2 linked regions of the Actinocatenispora thailandica genome follow. The protein of the gene in region 2 interacts with the protein of the main gene of each other region in a pairwise test. Links are inferred from orthologs where the notes say so. Each region holds a gene or a part of one and is shown on either strand. Other genes may lie near its edges.

What was found.
Region 1: the proteins of rsfS (region 2) and Athai_RS20045 interact in binary tests that used the Escherichia coli proteins (3 or more experiments, as listed by UniProt). The link is inferred for Actinocatenispora thailandica from one-to-one orthologs.

The regions. Positions count from the first base shown.
Region 1 is NZ_AP023355.1:4,498,525-4,510,310, forward strand. Bases 2,854-5,795 are described here. They hold Athai_RS20045 (ATP-binding protein), read right to left. Parts: upstream 4,912-5,795; coding sequence 3,796-4,911; downstream 2,854-3,795. Other genes in these bases: Athai_RS20040 (DUF5682 family protein), read right to left, coding at 2,854-3,799; Athai_RS20050 (vWA domain-containing protein), read right to left, coding at 4,922-5,795. Outside these bases: Athai_RS20030 (GNAT family N-acetyltransferase), read left to right, coding at 1-187; Athai_RS20035 (dihydrofolate reductase family protein), read left to right, coding at 299-883; more of Athai_RS20040, read right to left, coding at 947-2,853; more of Athai_RS20050, read right to left, coding at 5,796-6,328; Athai_RS20055 (hypothetical protein), read right to left, coding at 6,325-7,695; Athai_RS20060 (hypothetical protein), read right to left, coding at 7,695-8,210; Athai_RS20065 (HNH endonuclease family protein), read right to left, coding at 8,376-9,278; Athai_RS20070 (SDR family oxidoreductase), read right to left, coding at 9,400-10,152; Athai_RS20075 (TetR/AcrR family transcriptional regulator), read left to right, coding at 10,232-10,831; Athai_RS20080 (Tox-REase-5 domain-containing protein), read left to right, coding at 11,053-11,786.
Region 2 is NZ_AP023355.1:1,415,106-1,426,683, reverse strand. What follows is about bases 8,845-11,578. They hold rsfS (ribosome silencing factor), read right to left. Parts: upstream 10,541-11,578; coding sequence 10,148-10,540; downstream 8,845-10,147. Other genes in these bases: Athai_RS06320 (phenylacetate--CoA ligase family protein), read right to left, coding at 11,279-11,578; nadD (nicotinate-nucleotide adenylyltransferase), read right to left, coding at 10,585-11,205; Athai_RS06335 (histidine phosphatase family protein), read right to left, coding at 9,555-10,151; Athai_RS06340 (hypothetical protein), read right to left, coding at 8,912-9,439. Also shown: lepA (translation elongation factor 4), read right to left, coding at 61-1,917; rpsT (30S ribosomal protein S20), read left to right, coding at 2,305-2,571; holA (DNA polymerase III subunit delta), read right to left, coding at 2,858-3,814; Athai_RS06350 (ComEC/Rec2 family competence protein), read right to left, coding at 4,056-6,818; Athai_RS06345 (ComEA family DNA-binding protein), read right to left, coding at 6,818-7,732. UniProt on the Escherichia coli protein: Functions as a ribosomal silencing factor. Interacts with ribosomal protein uL14 (rplN), blocking formation of intersubunit bridge B8.

The sequences.
Region 1 (11,786 bases), 3.1 Mb from region 2 along the record:
CACCGGGATGCTGCGGGCCGCCGAGCGCGCCGGATTCGTCCAGGAGGGGCGGCTACACCGATCGCTCTGGGTGGCCGGTGAGTTCGTCGACGAGATCCTCCTCGGTCTCGTCGCCGCCGAGTACGACCCGGCCCGATCTCCCGATCCGTCTCGATCGGCGCCGGCGACCGGCGCCGGCCGGCGATGAGTTCCGGGTCCGGTCGTCGTCCATCCAGCGTTGCCGCGTTGCCGCGTTGCCGGGCGGCTCAGAGGCCGGACGGCCGGGCGGCAGCCGACAGGCCATGCCTCTGGAGGAGCGATGCGTTCGATCAGCGCCACGATGTTCATCAGCCTGGACGGGGTCGTTCAGGGCCTCGGCCGGCCGGACGAGGACACCCGCGGCGGGTTCACCCACGGCGGCTGGGGCCCGGGGTACACCGACGAGGTGATGCGCCGGGAACTCGGCAAGGGTATGGCCCGGCCCGGCGACCTGCTGCTCGGCCGGCGGACCTGGGAGGACTTCACCTCGGCGTGGGGCCAGGCCACCGACGGCAACCCGATCAGCGCGCACCTGAACGCGGCCACCAAGTACGTCGTGTCCCGGACACTGTCCGACGCGGACGCCTGGCAGAACTCGATCCTGCTGCGCGGCGAGGCGGTCGAGACGGTGGCCGAGCTGAAGGCCCGGCCCGGCGGCGACCTGAGCATCAACGGCAGCGCGTCGCTGGTCCGCAGCCTGCACGCGGCCGGCCTGATCGACCGCTACACCCTGTTGATCCATCCGGTGACGCTGGGCAGCGGGATGCGGCTGTTCGAGGGCGAGGCGCCGCGGACCGAGTTCGAGCTGACCGGCAGCGTCACCACCGGTACCGGCGTGATCATCGCGCACTACACCCGGCGCTGAGCCGACGCCGAAAAGGCGCCGGGCTCGGCCGGGTCCGCGGATCGCCACCCGGTCCGGTGCGGCTCAGCCCAGCAGCGCGGCGACCGCGACCGCGGCGGCCGGATGCTCACCGAGCAGGCCACTCGGCGGCACGGCCGACGCGACACGCCAGGCGCCGTCGCTCCCCAGCAGGGCAGCGACGGCATTGCAGCTGTCCGGCCGGGCCGCGAGCAGCTCGACCACCGGGCCGGATGCCACCGGTTCCGGTGCGGCCGGCGCCGGGGGCGGCGCGGCCCACGGTGGGGTCCAGGCATCGAGGGCACGCAGCGAACCGGGGAAGGTGCGGCCCGCCTCGCGCACCAGCAGCGGCATCAGCTCGGCGGCCTCCGCCCGCAGCGTGGTCAGCAGCGTCGGCAACCAGGGCAGCAGCACCTGATCGGGCAGTCGGGCGAACGCACCGGACAGCACCTCCACCACGAACCCGGTCAACCCCGGCGCCGGGTCGAGCGCCTGCACGAAGCCGCTCAGGTACGCGGGGAAGGACGGCACGGTCAGCGGGTTGCCCAGCAGCTCGTCGCACCGGGCTCGCAGGTCGGCCAGGGTGAGCAGACCGAGCTGGTACCGCGCGGCCCAGAGCAGCGCGACCGTGGCCGGCGTCTCCGGATGCGACTGGGCCACCGCCAGCTCCAGCTGGGCCCGGTCGCAGCCGAGCGACAGCGCCAGGCTCTCCATGCTGAACAGGAAACCCAGCATCGCGGCGACCTGCCGGACCGACGTCTCCTCGTCGACCGTGGCGACCGGGAGCAGCGTGCAGTAGTGCGCGTAGCCGGCGGTGACGAACTCCTGCACCCACCCGGGCAGCGTCGGCGCCACCCCGTGGTAGTACGTGAGGAGTCGGCGGATGCGGCGCAGCACGTCGGGGGCGCCGGCGACGGTGCGCTCGGCGGCGAGCAGGACGACCGCGCGGGCGCCGAGCTCCTCGGTGAAACGACGATTGGTCAGGAACAGGATCGAGTCCTCGACCGCGGCGAGCGCGGTGCCGGCGGTCGCGGTGGCGTCCCAGGCGGCGCGGCGCAGCCGCTGCTCGAGCACCTGCTCGACGGTGACCCCGTCGTAGCCGAGCTCGATCAGCGACCGCTGGTTGCGGCCCAGCGCAAGATCCCAGCTCTCCTGAACCGAACTCTCCCCGAGGGTGCGCTCACCCATGATCGGCCGGACGGTGCCGTCCGGCAGCAGCCGGCGCAGCAGCCACAGCAGGTCCGAGCAGGCCCGCAGCTCGGGCCGCGCGGCCAGATCGAGCAGGGCCCGCTTCTGGGTGCGTGCGGTCAGGTCGAGCCCGAGCGGGGCGAGCCGGTCGTACACGTCGCGGGCCAGCGGCGGCAGCGCGTCGTAGCCGACCCGGCCGATCCGGTCGCCGCCGAGCAGCATCCCGCACAGCGTCGCAACGTCCCGTCGGCCCGGCACGGTGTCCTTCTCGATGCAGGTGACCGCCGCATCGGTGAAGTCGTACGGGGTGGGCCGGTGCCGGCCGCGGATCCCGGCCAGCAACACCGCGGTCTCGAACACCGCGATCGCGTCCGCGGTGCTGGCCAGGTAGCCGTTGCGGCGCGCCAACCGGACCAGGTCCACGCACCAGGCACGCAGCTCGTCGGGGTTCAGCCCGCCGGGCCGGGACGGCGCGGACAGGAACTCGGACAACCTGTCGTGCACCGGCTCGTCCGGGGCGGCCGGCGCACCGCCGGCCGGTGGCTGCACCGCCCCGGCCGCCCCGCCGGACTTCGCCGAACCGGCCGCGCGACCGGACTTCGCCGAACCCGTCGCGCCGCCGGACTTCGCCGGCCGCACCCGGTACGGCCGGACGCCGCCGCGACCGCCGGTGGCGCGGGACCAGGTGGCGGCGGCGATCGACACCGAACCCGACGCGAGACCGAACTGCGCCTCGATCGCCGAGTGGCTGGACGGGATCAACCCGTAGAGCCAGCTGGTCGCGGTGCGCGGACCGATCTGGTACGCCGCGGTGGAGTCGATGCCGAACTGCTCGACCCGGCTCGCCGCGTGGAACGCGCCGCACACGTACAGGCAGTCGTCGGTGTGCACGGTGGACCGGCCACGGTGCTCGCGGATCCGGGTCCACATGTACCGCTCGCGGGTCTCGTCGCCGCGCAACCGCTCGGGATCGGGTGTCAGCCGCCGGAACAGGCTGCCGATCAGCACCATGACCTGCCGGTACGTGTCGTGGTCGGCGCCGACCAGCGGCTGCTCGACGTACTGGTCCCACCACTCCGACCAGTGCCGCACCTTGCCGTGGTGCAGCAGGAACGCCTCCAGCTCGGCGAACCGTGGCCGCAGGTCGCCGAGCTGCACCCCGACTGCGTCGCCGTGCAGGGCGGTGTCGTCCGGCCCGGCCTCGGTCGCCGCCGGCTCGCGCGGCGTCTGCTGGAACACGTGGTCGGTCGAGTGGTCCACGCAGACCAGCTCGACCCCGGGGGTGGTCGCCGCGTAGGCGATGGCCTGGTATTCGGCGGACGCCTCGGTGATCGGAGCGATCACCGACAGCGGCCCCCACTCGGCCGGGAACCCGGCCAGCTCCGACGCGTACGCCTGGAGCGCGACCGGCAGGGTGCAGTTTCCCAGCTCGCCGAGCAGTGGCTGCAGATCCTCGCACAGCTCCAGGTAGATCACCTTCGGCTGCTTGGCCCGCAACCGCCGGGCCATCGCCACCGCCGAGGCCGGCGAGTGGTGACAGACCGGGAAGATCTCCAGCCTCTCGCGCAGCGCGCGGTCGACGTCGTCGACCAGCCCGGTGAGGATGTCCGCGGCGACCTCCCCACCGCCGAACTCCTCGGCCGCGTCACCGAGCTGGCCGCGCAGCGCCGCGAACGGCCCGCCGGCCAGCACCCGGCCCGCCGAGTTGCCGCCACTCCCGGCCGCGGTCATGACAGCGTCGCGATGGTGTCGCGGCCACCGTCGAGGAACGCCGGCCACTCCCCACCCTCCGCCTTGCTGCGCGGTTCGACGACCCCGTGCCAGTACTTGTTCAGGATCGCCAGATCCTCCGGGCTGCGCCGGGCCAGCGACCCGACCAGCGAGGCGGCGAGGCGTTCGGCGGTCAGCGTGCGGTCCCCGAAGAAGTGGCTGGACAGGATCGCGTCCTCCAGCACGCCGATCTGCTCGGCGGTGGACAGCGCCGACTCCAGCTTCTCGTCGTCGCTGGCCGCCGACTGCGCCGCGGCCCGCAGGTCGGCGAAGCTCTGCAGCAGGATCGACAGCAGCGACGGCGGCACGTCCAGCTCGATCGCGTGCCGTTTCAGCAGCTCCTCGGTGCGGAACCGGACGATCTCGGTCTCGCTCTTCTTGTTCGTCACCACCGGGATGCGCACGAAGTTGAACCGGCGCTTCAGTGCCGAGGACAGGTCGTTGACGCCCCGGTCGCGGCTGTTGGCGGTGGCGATGATGGAGAAGCCGGGCTGGGCGAACACGATGTTGTCGTCGCCCAGCTCCGGGATCGCCACGTACTTCTCGGACAGGATCGAGATCAGCGCGTCCTGCACGTCGCTGGTGGAGCGGGTCAGCTCCTCGAACCGGCCGATCACCCCGCGCTCCATCGCGGTCATGATCGGCGACGGGATCATCGAGTCCCGGGACTGCCCCTTCGCGATCACCATCGACACGTTCCAGGAGTACTTGATGTGGTCCTCGGTGGTGCCCGCGGTGCCCTGCACGACCAGCGTCGAGTTGCGGCAGATCGCCGCCGACAGCAGCTCGGCGAGCCAGCTCTTGCCCGTCCCGGGGTCGCCGATCAGCAGCAGACCCCGGTCGGAGGCGAGCGTGACGATGGCACGCTCGACGAAACTGCGGTCGCCGAACCACTTCTGCGGTATCTCACGCTCCAGCCCGTCGGCGCGCTCCGAACCGAGGACGAACAGCCGCACCATCTTCGGCGACAGTCGCCACGAGAACGGTTTCGGCCCGTCGTCCACCGACTCCAGCCAGTCCAGCTCGTCGGCGTACTTGACCTCGGCGGGCGCGCGCAGCAGGTCGTCGGTCACGATGTTTCTCCTAGCCGAGGAAGTTCTTGAGTTCGGACACGAGCTTGCGGATGTGGCCGGAGATCACCGGGGTGCCGAGGTCCTTGAACTTCTGCCGGAACCACGGGTTGACCTCCTGCCGGCCGGAACTGGTGACGGAGCCCACCGGGATCAGTCGCACCCCGGAGCGATGCGCCGCCTGCAACCCGTCGAACAGCGGCTGGGACCGGCCGAACTCGTAGAAGTCGGAGATCCACACCAGCACCGTGTTGCGCGGGTCGACGATCTTGGGTTGCGCCATGGCCAGCGCGACCGGACCGTCGTTGCCGCCGCCGAGATTGGTGCGCAGCAACACCTCGAACGGGTCGTGCACCCACGGCGTCAGGTCGAGCGACCTGGTGTCGTACGCGATCAGGTGCACGTCCACCTTCGGCAACCCGGCGAAGATCGAGGCCAGGATGGTGCAGTTGACCATGGAGTCGACCATCGAACCGGACTGGTCGACCACCACGATCATGCGCGCCGGCGTGGTGCGCCGGGCGGTGTGCTTGTAGAACAGCCGGTCGACGTAGAGCCGCTCGTCGTCGGGGTTCCAGTTGGTCAGGTTCTGCCAGATGGTGCGGTCGACGTCCAGGTTGCGGAACACCCGCTTGGGCGGCACCGACCGGTCGACGGTGCCGGCGCTGGTCTTCTCCACCTGGGTGCGCAGCACCTGGGCGACCTCGTCCACGTACCGCCGGATCAGCGCCTTCGCGTTGGCCAGCGCGACGCCGGACAGGTTCGACTTGTCCCGCAGCAGCTGCTCGATCAGCGACATGCTCGGCGTCAACTGCTTGGCCAGCACCGGATCGGCGAGCACCTCACGCAGCCGCATCCGGCTGACCAGGTCGCCCTCGATGTCGGCGAGCACGCCGCCCAGTTCGTTGCCGTTGGGCTGGCCGCGCAGTTGACCCGGCTCGCCGCCGAGCGCGCGTTCGAGCCACCCCGCGTCGGACTGCCAGCCGGCGAGTTGGGTGGCGCTGACGCCGCCGCAGCCGGCGGCGAACACGTTGAGCAGCAACTTGCCGGCCAGGGCGGCCCGGCGCACCTCCGCGGCGGTGTCCCGGGACTCGGTCGGCGCCGGCCGGAACAGGTCGTCGAACTCGGCGGCCAGCTCGGGGAAGCGTTGCACCACCGTGTCGACGCTGACCGACGGATCGGTCAGCGCGGACGGCAGGCCGAGCTCGTCCACGATCTGCACGGTGGTCGCCTCCAGCGCGGGCTGCTCGTCCGTGCCGAACACCCGCGACAGCAGACGCCAGTAGAGCACCTGGCGGCGCGCGGCGTCGCGATCCGCATCCGCCGGCCGACCGTCGTGCCGGGACGGCGCATCCGCCAGCGCATCGTCGTTTCCGGGCCCCGCATCTGTTCCGGCGGGCGCCGGTTCGTGATCGGTCATGAGCGCAGCAGCCGTCCGGCGCGTTCCCGCAGCACGGAAACCGCGTCGTTCTTCGCCTCCGCCTTGGCCACCTTGGCGTCGGTGGGGCCGAGCGCCCAGTCGCCGGTACCGGTCTGCGCGGGCCTGCGCTTCACCGTGGCCCGCACTGCGAGCGGTTGCAGCAGCCACTCGCCGGCATCCCAACGCAGCAACCCGATGCACCCGGTCGAACCGGCCACCAGCGCCGGTGTCAGCGGGCCGCAGCCGGGCAGCCGGTCGAGGTCGAACCGCAACCGGTGCTCGCCCAACACGGCCGCACCGTCGACCACCTGGTAGTCCTCCACCAGCACCGGCTCGGCGATCCGGGCCGGGTGGCGGTCCAGCGGCGACGGTGCCGCCGCGGTCGCGGTCGGCAGCGTGAGGCGGGCGGTGGTGAACGGGTCGGCCGGCTCCCCCGGCCGGGCCGCCTCCTCGCACCAGTGCAGGTCTCCGCCGGGCAGCGACGGCATGTCGGTCAGCTCCAGCGCGCGGTGCTCGGCGAGCGCCCCCAACAGCACCGGAGCGTCGAACAGCGTCCACACCGCGGGACCCACGATCGTGTCGACCTTCGCCACGACCAACGACGTGCGCACCAACCGGACGCCGTCCGCGCTCTCCAGCACACCGTGCACCTGCAGTTGCACCGCGGTGGCGTGTTCGTGCACGTCGACGCCGAGCGGCAGCAACCGGCCGGACACCGGTGTCGGCTCGACCGGGCCGGGCCAGGCGTCCTGCGCCAGCAGGACCGCGCGCGACCACAGGTCGCCCCAGCGGCGCAGCGGCAGCAGCTCCATCGTCGCGATCGGCGCGCAGGCACGCAGCTCGGCGCCGAACCCGTCCAACAGCACGGCGAGGCGCCGGGTGCGCGGCTCGGCCAGCAACGCGGCGACCACCGACGCGGACGCCGCGACCAGATCCTCGTCGACACCGCGCCAGCCGGTGACGGCCAGCTCGGTCAGCCAGGATCGGGCGGCGGCCAGCGGCAGGCCCGCCGCGTCGGCACCGGCACCGACCCACTCGTCGCGTCGCCGGCCGAGCGCGGCGTCGAACCGGGCCAGCAGGGCGTCGTGCGCGGCACCGAACAGCGCCGCCCGGGCCCCGGCGAGCGCCGCCAGGTATGCGTCCGCCACGGTGCCCGCGGCGAGTTTCGCGACCGCCTCGCCGACCGGTACCGCCAGCGGCGACGTGCCGACCGCGGCGGCCAGCGCGGTCAGCGCCGCGCGCTCCGGCTCGCCCAGCCGACTCAACCCGTGGGCCAGCACCTCGTCCAGCCCGTCCGCGACGTCGAGTGCCGGAGCGAGGCCGGCGACGTCGCCGTCGAGCAACATGCCCAGCTGGGTGGCGAGCATCAGCCGACCACCCTCGTCGCGCCGAACCAGTGCAGCTCCGGCACCGGCTCACGCACCTCTGGAAGCTCCAGATAGGACAGGTGACGCAGGAAGCGGCTGAACACGGTGGCCGCCGGGGTCGGCTCGTGGTGCGCGTCCAGCGCCGAGGGCAGGTCACCGTCCGGCTCGACCTCGACCCGCAGGTAGCGCGCGACGCGCTCGGTGCCGTACTGCAGGGCGGCCTCGGCGAGCAGCAGCCGGATGTGCTTGCACGGCTGCGGTCCGTGCAGCGCGCCGCACGGACGGTTGTTGTTGGTGCTGCAGCTCAGCCCGTGCCCGACCGCCGTCACCGCGGACACGTAGACCCGGGCGATGTCCGAGCCACTGGACACCACGCCCTGCACCCGCCCGTCGGCCAGCTCCACGAACGGGACCTTGGCGAGCTTGCGCACCGCCACCGGCCGGACCAGCACGGCGCCGCTGCGCCGCGCCCAGTCGCCCTGCCCGCCGACCGCGATCGGCTCTGATTCGTCCATCGAGGCGGTGTGCCCTTCCTGTCGACCCGACACCGATCTGATGCCGTGCTTCCCGTGCGGCGTCACGATAGCCGGCCGGTACGACAAGACCGCGCTACCCGCGCAGACCTGCGCCGACGCCGACCGGAGGGCGTCCCGCGCTCGGCCGGAACCGACCCGGACCACTCAGTTCGCGGTGCGCCAGCGTGGTCGCTCCCCGGCCGGGCCGGTGCACACCATCGCGGTGCCGCCGGCCGTCCGGCCGCGCGCGTCCGGTGTGCCACACCAGGATCCGGGATGTACGGTCGGTGCCGCCGACGTCGCGCCGGAGCTCGGCACGCCCGTACCCGGGGCGCTCGGATCCGGGGCGCTCGGATCCGGGCCGCTCGGATCCGGGCCACCCGGATCCGAGCCGGCGCCGCAGCCGTGCAGGATCCGGGCGATCGCGTCGTGCTCCGCCGGGGTCACCCACAGCCCGTAGTTCGCTTTCACCCGCACCTGACCAGCCACGTACCGGCAGCGGTAGCCGACGTTGGGCGGCAGCCAGGTGGACGCGTCCTGGTCGCCCTTGGACTCGTTCGCCGGGCCGTCGACCGCGACCAGGTTGGCCGGATCGTTGGCCAGCCGCTTCCGCTTGTCGGCGCTCCAGCCGCGGGCCCCGGTGCGCCACGCGTTCGCCAGCGGCACCAGGTGGTCGATCTGCACCGCCGTCGAGGTCCGCGCCCCACGCCGGAACGCGATGGTACGGCCGGTGTACGGGTCGTGCAGGCTGCCGGACAGCACGGTGCAGCCGTCGGAGTCCCGGCGCACCGCGGTCAGGTCCCGGGCCAGCACGTCGTCGCGGGTGTCGCAGCCGTTGTGGTCCACGTCGGCCCAGGCCGGGCCGTACCGGTCCCGGCGGTACCCGGCCATGCTGCCCGGGGCGCGGACGGTGAGCTTCGCCAACTGCGCCAAGGCGACCGCGTTCGGCGAGCCGCTCGGCCCCAGCCCGGCACCGGAGGCGGTCGGCCCGCACCCGGCCGCGGCGAGCACCAGCACGACGGCGACGACGAGGGCGGTGCGGCGGAGGGGCCGCTGCTGGGTGGACACGCCGGACATGCTTCCGTACCACCGATCACACCGCCGCCCCGGCCCACGGAGTGGGCCCGCGCCACCGGACCACACCACGGTACGGGTCGGTACCGTCACGGCGTGATCGGCGCGGTACCGGTCAGAGCAGCGATCCGCCGCTCGCGTCGATCCACTGGCCGGTGACCCAGCGCGCGTCCGGCGAGGCGAGGAACGCGACGATGTCGGCGACCTCGGCCGGCGCCGCGACCCGACCCAACGGTGACAGTGCGGCGATCTGGGCCCGGCCCTGCTCGGTCCCGAGCCGGGCGGCGTTCATGTCGGTGTCGGTGGCGCCGGGGCCGACCGCGTTGACGGTGATGCCGCGGGGGCCGAGCTGCTTGGCCAGGGTGGCGGTCAGGGCGTCCAGCGCCGCCTTGGACATCGAGTAGGCGAGCAGGTCCGGGTTGCGGGCGCCGTGGGTGAACCGGGTCGACACGTTGACGATCCGCCCGCCGTCCCGCAGCCGGGACAGGCCCTGTTGGATCAGGAAGAACGGCGCCTTGGTGTTGACCGCGAACACGTGGTCGTACGCCGCGTCGTCGACCTGCTCGTACGGCGTCCGGCCGCCCAGCACGCCGGCGTTGTTGACCAGGATGTCCACCCCGTCGGCGTGGCGGTCGTACGCCGCCCACAGGGCCGCGGCGTCGCCGGGCACGCCGAGTTCGGCGCCGAGGCGGAACGCCTGCCCGCCGGCCGCCTCGATCACCGCGACGGTCTGTGCCGCCGCGTCGGCGCTCGTCCCGTAGTGCACGCCGACCCGGGCGCCGTCGGCGGCCAGCCGCCGCGCGATCGCCCGGCCGATCCCCCGGCCGGCTCCGGTCACCAGCGCGGTGCGCCCCGTCAACCTGCCCATCGGCCCGCCCCTTTCTCTAGCGATCGTTACAGAGCGAGACGCTAGCACATTATCTAGCGAACGTTATAGAATGGTGGCCATGGCGACGGCAGGACGCGGGCGGCCCCGCTCGTTCGACCGGGACGCAGCGCTGGACCAGGCGGTCCGGCTGTTCTGGCGGCGCGGTTACGAGGCCACCTCGATCCGCGACCTGACCAGCGAACTCGGCATCGGCGCGCCCAGCCTCTACCACGCCTTCGGCGACAAGCAGCAGCTGTTCGCCGAGGCGCTGCGGCGCTACGACACCCGGTACGGGCAGTTCATCGACCGGGCCCTGGCCGAGGAGCCGACCGCGCGCGACGCAGCGGCACGGGTGCTGCACGAGGGGCCCCAGCGCTACACCCGGCGCGGCCTGCCGACCGGCTGTCTGATCGCGAGCGGCGACGCGAACACCGACAACGCCGAGGTGCGCGACCTGCTCCGGCAGCTGCGCAACGCCAAGGTCGCCGGGTGCGCGGCGAAGATTCGGGCCGACGTCGCCGCCGGCCGGCTGCCCGCCGACACCGACGCCACCGCCCTCGGCCGGTACCTGATGACCACCCTGAGCGGCATCGCCCAGGCGGCGCGCGACGGCGTGGGCCGGCCGCAACTCGAACGTGTCGCCGCACTGGCCCTGCGCGCCTGGCCGACAGCCAGCTGACGCGGCCCGGGTCGAGCGAGCACCGACCGCCACGGCCGCCGAGCGGCCACGGGTACGGCGGACGGCGGACGGCGCCTCAGCGTGAGCGATCATCCGTGCCGCGCTCCCCGTTCGACCCTTCCCACCACCACTTTCATCGTTTGCGCCGTTATTGACAAGATCAGGTTGGCATCGCCCTGATACAACATCCACGTCCGTTTCACGACGTGCATGGGGGATTCATGGACGTGCAGACCCACGGCGCCAACCTGCGCAGACGCCGCGGCGCCCGGTCACCGGTGCCTCGGCTGGCCCGATTGCTGGCCGGCCTGGTCGCGGTGTTGTGCGTGGTGCTGCTGGCACCGGCCGCCGCGGCCGCGGCGGCCGACACCGACGGCGGCCCCGGCAAGTGGTACGCCGCGCCGAACAAGACCGGCGGCCCGAAGCCGGGCAGCCAGGCATGGAAGTACGAGCAGCAGTTCAAGAGCCAGGGCCACGGGAACATGGGCTACTGGGTGCCGAAGCCGGCGACCCGGAACAGCCCCGGGTTCGACATCGACACCTGGATCCCGAAGCGCAACGCCGACGGCACCTGGGACGGCGTCGAGTTCGACGGGTACGACCCGAACGCCGACAACGGCCCCGGCAAGCCGCGCGGCGCGCTGGTCGATGCCAAGGGCGCCCGCTACGCCTACCTGCTGGACTACCAGAAGAAGAACGGCGAGTACCTCAAGGCGCGACGCGAGCTGCTCAAGGAGGCGACCCGGCAGGTCGACGCGGCCGGACCGACCAAGACCCCGATCGACTGGCACTTCGCCGAGGAGTCGGCGCACCAGAAGATGAACGGTCAGCTCGGCCGGATGGGGATCCGATCGAACTTCACCGATCCGAAGAACCCCTCGGTGTTCGACGCGCCCGGCAGCCCGGCCGATCCGGAGGGCATCGGGGTGCAGCGCGGCGCGATCCCGACCGCCAA
Region 2 (11,578 bases):
CCGGTACCGCTCGTCGCCCCGGCGGCGGCCCTCGTCCCTCCGAAGTGGACAGGCGGCGGGCTACTTCTTCGGCTGCTCCGGGCCATCCGAGGTCGACAACGCGGCGATGAACGCCTCCTGGGGTACCTCGACGCGGCCCACCATCTTCATCCGCTTCTTGCCTTCCTTCTGCTTCTCCAGCAGCTTGCGCTTACGGGTGATGTCACCGCCGTAGCACTTGGCGAGCACGTCCTTGCGCATCGCGCGGATGTTCTCCCGCGCGATGATCTTCGTACCGATCGCGGCCTGGATCGGCACCTCGAACTGCTGCCGCGGGATCAGCTTGCGCAGCTTGGTGGTCAGCTGCACGCCGTACGCGTACGCCTTGTCCCGGTGCACGATCGCGCTGAACGCGTCGACCGGCTCGGAGTTGAGCAGGATGTCGACCTTCACCAGGTCGGCGGACTGCTCGCCGGACGGCTCGTAGTCCAGCGAGGCGTACCCGCGGGTGCGCGACTTGAGCTGGTCGAAGAAGTCGAAAATGATCTCCGCCAGCGGCAGCGTGTAGCGCAGCTCCACCCGGTCGGCGGACAGGTAGTCCATCCCGAGCAGCTTGCCGCGACGGTTCTGGCAGATCTCCATCACGGCACCGACGAAGTCGTTGGGTGTCAGCACGGTGGCGCGCACCACCGGCTCGTGGACCGCGGCGACCTTGCCCGTCGGGTACTCGCTCGGGTTGGTCACCGTGTGCTCGGTGTTGTCCTCCAGCTCGACCCGGTAGACCACGTTGGGTGCGGTGGAGATCAGGTCGAGATTGAACTCGCGCTCCAGCCGCTCCCGGATGATCTCCAGGTGCAGCAGACCGAGGAAGCCGCAGCGGAAACCGAACCCGAGCGCCGCGGAGGTCTCCGGCTCGTACGCCAGGGCGGCGTCGTTGAGCTTCAACTTGTCCAGCGCGTCACGCAGCGCCGGGTAGTCCGAGCCGTCGATCGGATAGAGCCCGGAATAGACCATCGGCTTCGGATCCGAGTAGCCGCCGAGCGGCTCGGCCGCCGGCCGGGCCAGCGCGGTCACCGTGTCACCGACCTTCGACTGCCGGACGTCCTTGACCCCGGTGATCAGGTAGCCCACCTCACCGACCCCCAGCGCCGGCGACTTGGTCGGCTCCGGCGAGATGACGCCGAGTTCCAGCAGCTCGTGGGTGGCGCCGGTGGACATCATCGTCAACCGGTCCCGGGCCTCGATCCGGCCGTCGACCATCCGCACGTAGGTGACCACCCCGCGGTAGATGTCGTACACCGAGTCGAAGATCAACGCCCGCGGCGGCCCGTCCGGGTCGCCGGTCGGCGGGGTGAACTGGCGGACGATCTCGTCCAACAGCTCCGGCACACCCTCGCCGGTCTTGCCGGACACCCGCAGGCAGTCCGCCGGGTCGCCGCCGATCAGGTGCGCGATCTCCTCGGCGTACTTCTCCGGCTGCGCGGCCGGCAGGTCGATCTTGTTCAGCACCGGGATGACGTGCAGGTCGTTCTCCAGCGCCAGGTACAGGTTGGCGAGCGTCTGCGCCTCGATCCCCTGCGCCGCGTCGACCAGCAGCACCGCACCCTCGCAGGCGGCCAGGCTGCGGGACACCTCGTAGGTGAAGTCGACGTGCCCGGGGGTGTCGATCATGTTCAGCACGTACGGCTCGCCGGCCAGGTCGCCCTCGCGCACGGTCCACGGCATCCGGACCGCCTGGGACTTGATCGTGATGCCACGCTCGCGCTCGATGTCCATCCGGTCGAGGTACTGCGCGCGCATCTGTCGCTGGTCGACCACGCCGGTCAGTTGCAGCATCCGGTCGGCCAGGGTGGACTTGCCGTGGTCGATGTGCGCGATGATGCAGAAGTTGCGGATCCGCTGCGGATCCGTGACACCGGGATCGAGCTGGTGTGGCACGCGGAGTCCGTTCTGTTCGAGGCACGTCGTGGGTCTCGGGCACGCCGTGGCCGGTCGGCGGTACCGGCGCCACCGGGGCTGGCGTGCCGGCGCCGTCCATGCTCCCACGGCCGGCGGACCGCGCACCCGGCAGCGGCGCGGTGCCGCCGCGCGGCACCCGACCAACCCGGATCCAGGGCACGAATGCCGCATTCACCGCACAATCGGCCGGGCCACGTCGGCACCACCCCACACCGTACCGACCGGGCGGGCGCACGGCCGCTGCGACCGCGGGCGAAGCGGCTGGTAGCCTGATCCTTCGTGTGTGCCGCCGCGTCATGGACGCGCGCGCACTATCTGCCAGCAGGCAGACCCCGACCCGTACCGACCAAGACTGAAGGCTGTCGCGTGGCGAACATCAAGTCCCAGATCAAGCGCAACCGGCAGAACGAGAAGCGCCGCCAGCGCAACAAGGCGGTCAAGTCGTCGCTGAAGACGGCGATTCGCTCGTTCCATGAGGCGGCCAACGCCGGCGACTCGGCGAAGGCCGAGACCGCCCTGCGTGACGCGTCGCGCAAGCTGGACAAGGCCGTGAGCAAGGGCGTCATCCACAAGAACCAGGCGGCGAACCGCAAGTCGGCCATCGCCAAGCAGTTCCAGCAGATCTCCGCCTGACGGCGGCGAGGCGCCAAGCACGCCCAGCGGGGCCCGCCGACATCGCTCCAATGTTCGGCGACCCCGCTTTTGGCGTACCCGCCCGACGCCGTCGCTGCTCGGCACGTGGGCGCCCTGCTCCTGCCGGTTCGCGTCGCTCGTGCCGCACGGTTCCCGCCGGCGGTACGGCGCCCCGCCGCGCGCCGTCCGAGCGCCGCCAAACCACCAGCGAGGCAGCGAGGCAGCGAGGCAGCGAGGCAGCGAGGCAGCGAGGCAGCGAGGCAGCGAGGCGAGTCTGGCGGGCGGCTCAGCGACCGCGGGCACCGGCCACCGCGAGGATGGCCCGTTCCAGCGCGTACCCCCTGTTGTCCGCACCGCCCTTGACCTCGGCATTGGCCGCGGCGGCGGCGTGCATCGCCGCGGCCAGCCCCTCCGGTGACCAGCCTCGCGCCTGCCGCTGAGCCCGCTCGATCTTCCAGGCCGGCATGCCCAGCTTCGATGCCAACTGGTACGGATTACCGCGCACGCCGGCAACCCGAGACACCGTGCGCACCCCGTCGGCCAGCGCGTCCGCGATCGGCACCGGGTCGACGCCGATCGCGAGCGCCCAGCGCAACGATTCCAGTGCCGCGGCCAAGTCGCCCACCATGGCGGCGTCCGCCACCGTGAACCCGGTCACCTCCGATCGCCCCTGGTAGTAGCGGTTGACGATGTCGACGGTGAGGCGCCCGCCGGTGTCGGCGACCAGCTGCGCGCAGGCGGACGCAAGCTCCCGCAGGTCGTTGCCGACCGCCGAGATCAACGCCTCCGCGGCGTCCTCCGGGCAGCGACCGCCCAGACCTCGCACCTCGTCACGCACGAAGCCGACCCGCTCCCGCGGCCGGGTGATCCGCGCGGCGCGCACCACCTCGACGCCCGCCTTCTGCAGCCCGTCCGCGAGCGCCTTGCCTTTGTTCCCGCCGGCATGCGTCAACACCAGGCAGACGTCGTCGGCCGGCGCGGCCGCGTAGCCGAGCAGCGCCGCGGCCAGGTCCTTCTTGGCGTCCTGGGCACCACGAATCACCACGACCTGTCGCCCCCCGAACAGCGATGGGCTGGTCAACGCCGCCAGCTCACCGGCGGTGAGGGCGTTCGCGTCCCGCTCGGTGGGCTGCGCGTCCGGCTCGATCGCCCGGACCGCGGCGACCACGTCGGACACCGCGCGCGCGGCGAGCAACTCCTCGTCACCGAGGACCAGGCGAATCAGCGGTGGTGTCTGGCTCACGGACCCATCCTGGCACGTCCCCGACCGCCCGGGTCCCGGCAGTCGACCCGCCGGGCGCTGTTCGGCATCCGCGACACCCGGCCACGTGCCGCCCCGAGCAGCCGCCCGTCACGGCACCCGGCCACCCCGCCCGACGTGACGCCGCGCGTAGCCGCTCTTCACGGCGGCACCCGGCCATCCGCCGCCGCGAGCGGCCGCCCTTCACGGCGCCCGGCCAGACGTGACTCCGTGAGTAGCCGGATCAGGCGGCATCCGATGATCCCCGCCAGCCGTGGCGCCGCACGCCGCCGCCCTTCGCGGCGCCCGGCCACGTCGCCCGACGTGGCGCCACGAGCGTCGAGACCGCGCGACACACGGCCACCCCGACCGGCACGACACCGGGTCGGGTCGCCCCCGCGCGCGTCCCCGCCCTGCGCCGTCGAGCCGCTCCGAAGCCACGCAATGCCGCGATCGTTCGATACCCCGTTCCCCGGCGGCAGCCCGGGCCCCGGCGGCGCGGCGAACGGCGTGCAGGCCGAGTCACCGCGGGTGGCAGCGCCCGGGCACTCGGCGGCGCACGGCCCGGGGGCGGTCCCCGCCGGGCCACCGCCAGGCCACGACCGGTATCGACGACCGCCACGTCACCGTCCCGGTCGGTGCGCACCACCCGGATGCCGGCCGCGGTGATCCTCGCCAGCAGGCCAGGGTTCGGGTGCCCGTAGTCGTTGTCGACACCGACCGAGACGACCGCGACCTTCGGCCCCACCGCGGCGACGAAGTCCGGATCCTGGTGGACGCTTCCGTGATGCGGAACCTTCAGCACGTCGGCGTGCAGTGGTGCACCGTCGACCCGCAGCTCCTGCTGGAGTTCCGGGCCGGCGTCGCCGGTCAGCAAGATCGATACCGACCCGGCCACGGCCCGGAGCACCACGCAGTTGTTGTTGGTGTCGGACTCGGTGCCGGTCATCGGCTCCGGCGGGCCGAGCGCGGTCAGCGCCAGGCCACCCGCTCGGTAACGCCAGCCGGGCGGGACCGGGAACGGCCGCAGTCCGTGCGCGCCGGCGGCGCGCTCGACCCGGGCCCTGCCCCCGTTCGTACCGCGGAAACGGGAAACCCCGACCGCGCCGACCTGCCGGCCGTCGAAGACGCCGGCGACGCCGCCGACGTGGTCGGCGTCGTCGTGGGTGAACACCAACAACGGCACGGACCGGATGCCGAGCCGGCGCAGGCACCCGTCGATCGCGGTCGGCTCCGGTCCGGCATCGACGACCACGGCCTGTCCGGGGGCGGCCCGAAGCACCAGCCCGTCACCCTGGCCGACGTCGCAGGCGACGAACACCCACCGATCCGGCGGCCAGCCGCCGGCGAGCCACCGCACCGGCGCGGCGCCCGCCACCACGCAGATCACCACGACCAGCAGCAGCCGGCGCGCCGTGCGATGGCCGGCAACCACGACCGCGGCGACCAGGATCACGGCGAGCAGTACGGCGCCGAGCACACCCACCGGCCACGGCAGGGTGGCGGCGGGTGCGCCCGCGACGCCGTGCGCGACCAGCACCAGCCAGCGGCACGGCCAGTCGGCGAGCCAGGCAAGGGCATGTGCCGCCGTCGGCGACACAGGTGAGGCGATCGCCGCGGCCAGCCCCAGCACGGTGGCCGGTGCGACCGCGGGTTCGGCGAGCACGTTGGCCGGCACGGCGAGAAGGCCGACGGTGCCGGCGAAGCCCGCGATCACCGGCGCGCAGGCCACGTGTGCGGCGGTGGACACCGCGACCACCTCGGCGATGCCGCCTGGCACGCGGCGTCGACGGAGCGCGTCCCGCCAGGCCGGCGCGAACAACAACAGTCCCAGGGTGGCGAGTGCGGAGAGCACGAACCCGAGCTGCACGGCCAGCGCGGGGTCGACGAGGAGCAGCAGGAACACCGACGCCGCCAGGCCGGGAACCGCCGCCCGTGGCCGGTGCAGCGCCAGTGCGAGCAATCCCAGGCCACCCATCAGGGCGGCCCGCAGCACGCTCGGATCCGGCCGGACGAGGACCACGAACCCGACCGTGGCCGCCGCGCCGACCAGCGCGGCGACCCGCGGGCCGGCCCGGGCCCAGCGAGCCGCCAGCAGCACGAACCCGAGCACGATCGCAAGGTTCGAGCCGCTCACGGCGGTCAGGTGCGTCATCCCGGCGGTCGCGAAGTCGGCGTGCACGATCGGGTCGAGGCGGCTGGTGTCCCCGTCGACCAGGCCAGGCAGCAGGCCGCCCGAGGCGGACGGCAACCCGCGGCAGGCTACCTGCAAGCCGGCCCGGAGCCGGGCGGCGACCCGCTGGTACCAGGGTGGATCGCCGAGCCGCTTCGGCGGCTCGGTGATCGACAGGACCGCGGCGGTGCCGTCGGCGCGCTGCGGCGGCGACAACCGGGCGGTGACCGCCACCCGCTGACCGGGAAGCACCGAGCGCCAGCTCGGCTGGCTGCCGAACCCGATGACCCTGACGTGCGCTCGGACGGTGGGCCCGCCCGCCGCCGGTGCGAACCTCGTCAGCGTCGCCGGCACCAGCCAGGTCGTGCCGAAGGCGCTGCCGGCGATGGCGTGCGGATCACCAGCGACCGTCAGGTCGGCATGCACCAGCCGGTGAGCACGGATCGGAGCCGCCAGCGTCTCCAGCTGGGCGGGGTAGGTGTGCGCTGCGGTGCTGAGCGCGCCACACCCGGCGCCGAGCAGCACGGACACCAGCAGCCGGAGCACCACGGCGAGGCGGCCGGGATCGGTTCGGGTGACGGCTTCTCGTCGCGGCTTGCGGTGCACCGCGAACGCCAGCACCCCGGCGGCGGCTACGAAGCCGACCACCGCACCGGCCAGGGCGGCGGACGGCGGCACCCGGATCGCCGCCAGCACGGCGAACCAGCAGCCGGTGGCCACCCCGACCAGGCGCAGATCCGGGCCGCGACGCGGGTGCGACCTGCCGTCCGCCGAGGAGCCCTTGGCACGTGTCGGCTCAGCGGGACCCCGGCCAGCGGCGGACGGCGTGCCCATCAGACCGTCACCAGGTCCTTGAGATCCGCGTAACGGGCGTCACCGATGCCGCTGACCTGCTTGAGCTGCTCGACCGATCGGAAGCCGCCGTGTTCGGTCCGAAAGGCGATGATCCGTTCGGCCAGTGTCGGCCCGACGCCGGGCAGCGTGTCGAGCTGATCGGCGGTGGCGGTGTTGAGGTCGACCTTCCGCCCCGGGTTGGCCGAGCCACCCGGGCCGCCGACGCCACCGGCGTCCGGCGGCGGGGTGACGCCGACCGCGATCTGCTCACCGTCGACGAGCCGCCGGGCCTGGTTGAGCAGGCCGAGGTCGGTGCCCGGCAGCGCACCGCCCGCCGCCCGCACCGCGTCGGCGACCCGTGACCCGGCCGGCACCCGGACAACGCCGGGATGCCGGACCTTGCCCACCACCGAGATCACCAGCTCGCCGGTCGCCGAGGGTGTGGGGTGGCCGGTCGGCTCGGCCGCTGGCACCCGCGGCGGTTCGACCGGATCTGCCACCGGACGCAGCCGCCACGCCACGACACCGGCCACCACGACCGCCACGACCGCGAGCACGACGATCGCGCGCAGGCCGCGCCGCCCCGGATCCAGCAACGCGTGGCGGACGCCGAGCAGCCGCGCCGAGCGGTCGAACCAGCCATCCGGCCGGGCGGATCCGACCATCACGCCGGCCCGCTCGCCGGGGCCCGCCCCGTCGAGATCGACCACCTCCACTCGCTCGGCGCCGGCGCGCGGTGCACCGGCATCGGCAGCTTTCGAACCTGCCCGGTCACGGCTTCCGAGCCGCTCGATCGAGGCGAACTCGGCCGTCTCGGCCAGCTGGAACTCGGCCGTCTCGGCGAGCTGAGGGCCGAACGGCTCGGCCCCCGGCGGCTCGGCCCCGGCGGCTCGGCCCCCGGCGGCTCGGCCCATGCCGGCGTGGTTCCGGCCGGCTCGGTCCCTACCGGCTCGGGCCCCACCGGCTCGGTCCCCAACGGCTCGCCTCCGGCCGGCTCGGCGTCGGCCAGGCGAGACCCGGCCGGGGCTCCGGGCAGTCCGGGCCCAGCCAGCGCATCCCCGGAGCCCGGTACGGAGCCGATGCGAGCGGATGCAGCAGGAAGCGGCCGAGCCGACGCGTCGGTCGTGGCGGCGCGGTCGAAGTGGAGGTGTCGCCGGTACGGGACCGAACCGACGATGGTCCAGCGCCCGGACTCGGCCGTCCGAACCCGGCGTTCCGGCCCCGAACCGGCGATGGCCCGGTCGGAGGTCGCCGCCGCCTCGGCGACGGAACGCCGATCGGGGACCACCGCTTCTGGGTCGGCTGCGTCCGGCTCGGCGGACGCGACCTGCTCGGCGGACGCCACCTGCTCGGCGACGATGCCCTGGCCGGCGACCTGATCGGCACCGCCCCAGCCGGACGCCGGCGCCAGGCCAGCGGCGACCGCCCGATCGTCCTGGGCGGCGGTGCCGACCGCGGTGTGCGGGGACGCGGCCGCGTCCGGGGGAACGACGGGGGCCGGGCTCGATCGCGAAGCGCGGGAGCCGGACCCGGACGACAGCGGGGCGCGAGGCGCCGGTACGAGCGGTCTCGGCAAGGGTTCGATGGGGGCGCCGGGCGGCGGCCCGAGGCGCGCTGCGGGCTGGGCGGGCAGCAGCCGGTGCAACCGGATGCGGGTGGTCTCGGCGAGGATTTCGGCGCGGCGGGAGGCGAACACGCGGCGACCCTAGGCAGCCGGTGGCGCCGGCTGCCGCCGCCGATACGGAATCTGTGGACAACCACCGGCGTTGTGGACAGACTGGCGAATTCGCCCCGCGAGTGTTAGTCACCCCGCATTCCGACCGCCCCGGCCCGACCGTCGCGGCAGCCCGGTGCAGTCCGACGTCGCAAAGCCGAACATCGACGACCGGACACCGCGGCCACCGTCCGACCGATCCGGCCACCCGGAACGGGCCACGCGAGGCCCGGGCAGCGCCATCCAGGCACCAGGCCGGCCGCCACTGGCCACCATGGGCCCGGCCACACCCGGCCACACCCGGCCACCAGCAGCCGGCCCACCACTGGCCACCGTCAGCCGGGGCTCCGGTGCTGCGGCAACGGCGGCCCGGCGGGGGTCAGCGGGCCTTCGCGGAGACCACCTTGAGCATCTGGCCCTGCATGCAGTGGCTCATCAGCCCGTGCTCGATGTAGCCGCGGACCTCGACGGACGCCTGCGGCCGCAACACCTTCTTCGCCGCCGCGTCCGCGCCGACCAGCTCGTACGTGCCGCCCGAGCCGCGCAGGATCGTGCAGCCCGGTTCGACGCCCTGGGTCACGGTCCCGGTGTAGGTACGGACCGTGACGGTGGCGGTCGAGCTCTTCGTCGGTGCCGGCGCGCTGGGGCTCGGTGCGCCGGTCGACGGGGTCGGCACCGCGGATCGGCTGCCGGACGGGCTGGGCGCGGCGGTCCCGCTCGCCGAACCGGAGCTGCTCGGCGAGGGTGATCCGGCGGCCTGCGAGCCGCCCGACTTGCAGCCGGTCAGCAGCATCCCGCCCAGTGCCGCGACCAGCAGCGCCAACCCCGCGGTACGGACAGGTCGGTGGCCGGTCGGCAGGTGTGTCGTCGCCGTGTCCCGGTTCCGGTTCCTCGCGTCAACACTCATGTCGGTTGGACGTGCGAAGGTGCCGGGAGGTTCCGCGCGAATCCCCCGGATTCACCGGGCCGGATGGATCCGGTAGCCGCGCCGCCCGATGCCGACGAGGGACGGACGGCGCGGGTCAGGCGCCGAGGTTGTGCGCGATGAGCCGCCAGCCTGCCCGGCCCCGGCGCAGCTCGCTCCAGTGGCAGTTGGCCAGCGAGCCGAGGGTGGAGGCGACGCCGTCCGGCCAGCCGAGCAGCGCACCGACCCCGCGCCGGGCGGCGCCGCCGTGGGTGACCACCACGACCGTGCCGCCGGGGGCCCGCCCCGCCGCGTCCAGCAGCGCCGCGGACATCCGCCCGGACACCTCGGCGAGTTCCTCGACGCCGTCGACGCGGACCGGTTCGCCGGCCCGCCAGCAGGCGAACTCGGTCGGGTACCGCTGGGCCAGCTCGTCGTCGGTCAGCCCCTCCCAGGGCCCGTAGCCGCGCTCCCGCAGCCGCGGGTCGGTGGTGACGGTCAGGCCGGTGGCCGCGGCGATCGCCGCGGCGGTCTGGGTGGCGCGCTGCAGGTCGCTCGCGACGAGCACGTCGGGGTGCTGGGCGGCCAGCAGGTCGCCGGCCTTCTCCGCCTGGGCGTGCCCGACCTCGGACAGCGCGATGTCGGTCTGGCCCTGGATGCGACCGTCCGCGTTCCAGCCGGTCTGGCCGTGCCGGCAGATCAGCAGCCGGGTCACCGACCAGAATCCCCGGCCTCGGCGACGACGGCGGGGTCGGTGAACGGGATGACCGGGCAGTCGCGCCAGAGCCGGTCGAGCTCGTAGTAGGTGCGCTCCTCGTTGCGCTGGACGTGCACCACGACGTCCGCGTAGTCCAGCAGCACCCAGCGGCCGTCGCGCTGGCCCTCGCGCCGGATCGGCTTCTCGCCGGCGGCGAGCAGCCGTTCCTCGACCGCGTCGACGATCGCCTTGACCTGCCGGTCGCTCGGCGCGGACGCGAGCAGGAACACGTCGGTGATCACCAGCTGCTCGCTGACGTCGATCAGGACGATGTTCTCCGCCTTCTTGTCGGCGGCGGCGGTGGCGGCGGAGAGCGCCAGCTCACGGGCGTGTTCGGTGGCGGCCACGGATCCCCTTCCGTACTGCGGGTGACGCCTTACAGCCTCTCACATCAGCGGGGCGGATCGACCGGCCCATTTCGGTACAATTTCCGCTTCGCGATGTACTGGACCACACCGTCGGGTACCAGGTACCACACGGGTTTGCGGTCGAGGACGCGCCGGCGGCAGGCGCTGGACGAGATCGCCATCGCCGGCACCTCGACCAGCGACACGCTGGCCTTCGGCAGGTGCGCGGCGGACAGTTCGTACCCGGGGCGGGTGACGCCGACGAAGTGCGCCAGCTCGAACATCCGCTCGGCGTCTTTCCAGGACAGGATCGCGGCGAGCGCGTCGGCGCCGGTGATGAAGTAGAACTCGACCCCCGGGCCGTAGCTTTCCCGCAGGTCGTTGAGGGTGTCGACGGTGTAGGTGGGCCCCGGCCGGTCGATGTCGACCCGGCTGACCGCGAACCGCGGGTTGGACGCGGTCGCGACCACCGTCATCAGGTAGCGGTCCTCGGCCGGGCTGACCCGCTCGTGCTCCTTCTGCCAGGGCCGGCCGGTCGGGACGAACACGACCTCGTCGAGCCCGAACCGGTCCTGGACCTCGCTCGCGGCGACCAGGTGCCCGTGGTGGATCGGGTCGAACGTCCCGCCCATGATCCCCACCCGGCGCCGCCTCTGCTGCTGCATCCGCGCATCGTATCCAGCCCCTGACCGGCGCCGAGCCAGCGTCCCGGGACGCCGCCGGGTGCCGGCGACGCGGTCAGGCCAGGTCGGGCAGCGGGGGCTCGCCGGACTCCCAGCGGCGCAGCCGGACCGCCTTGCCGACCTCGGTGCGGGGCAGCGTGCCGGGAGCACCGACGCGCACGTCGCAGCGCAGCCCGAGCCGCTCGTGCAGGGCCGCCGATAGCCGGGCGACGACCGGCGCCGGGTCGGCGTCGGCTGCGAGCTCCCCGCAGACCACCAGCCGGGTCTGCGCGGTGCGGGTGTCGAGCACCAGCAGGTATTGCGCGGCCACCGCCGGGTCGGCGAGCAGCACCGACTCGATCTCGCTCGGGTACAC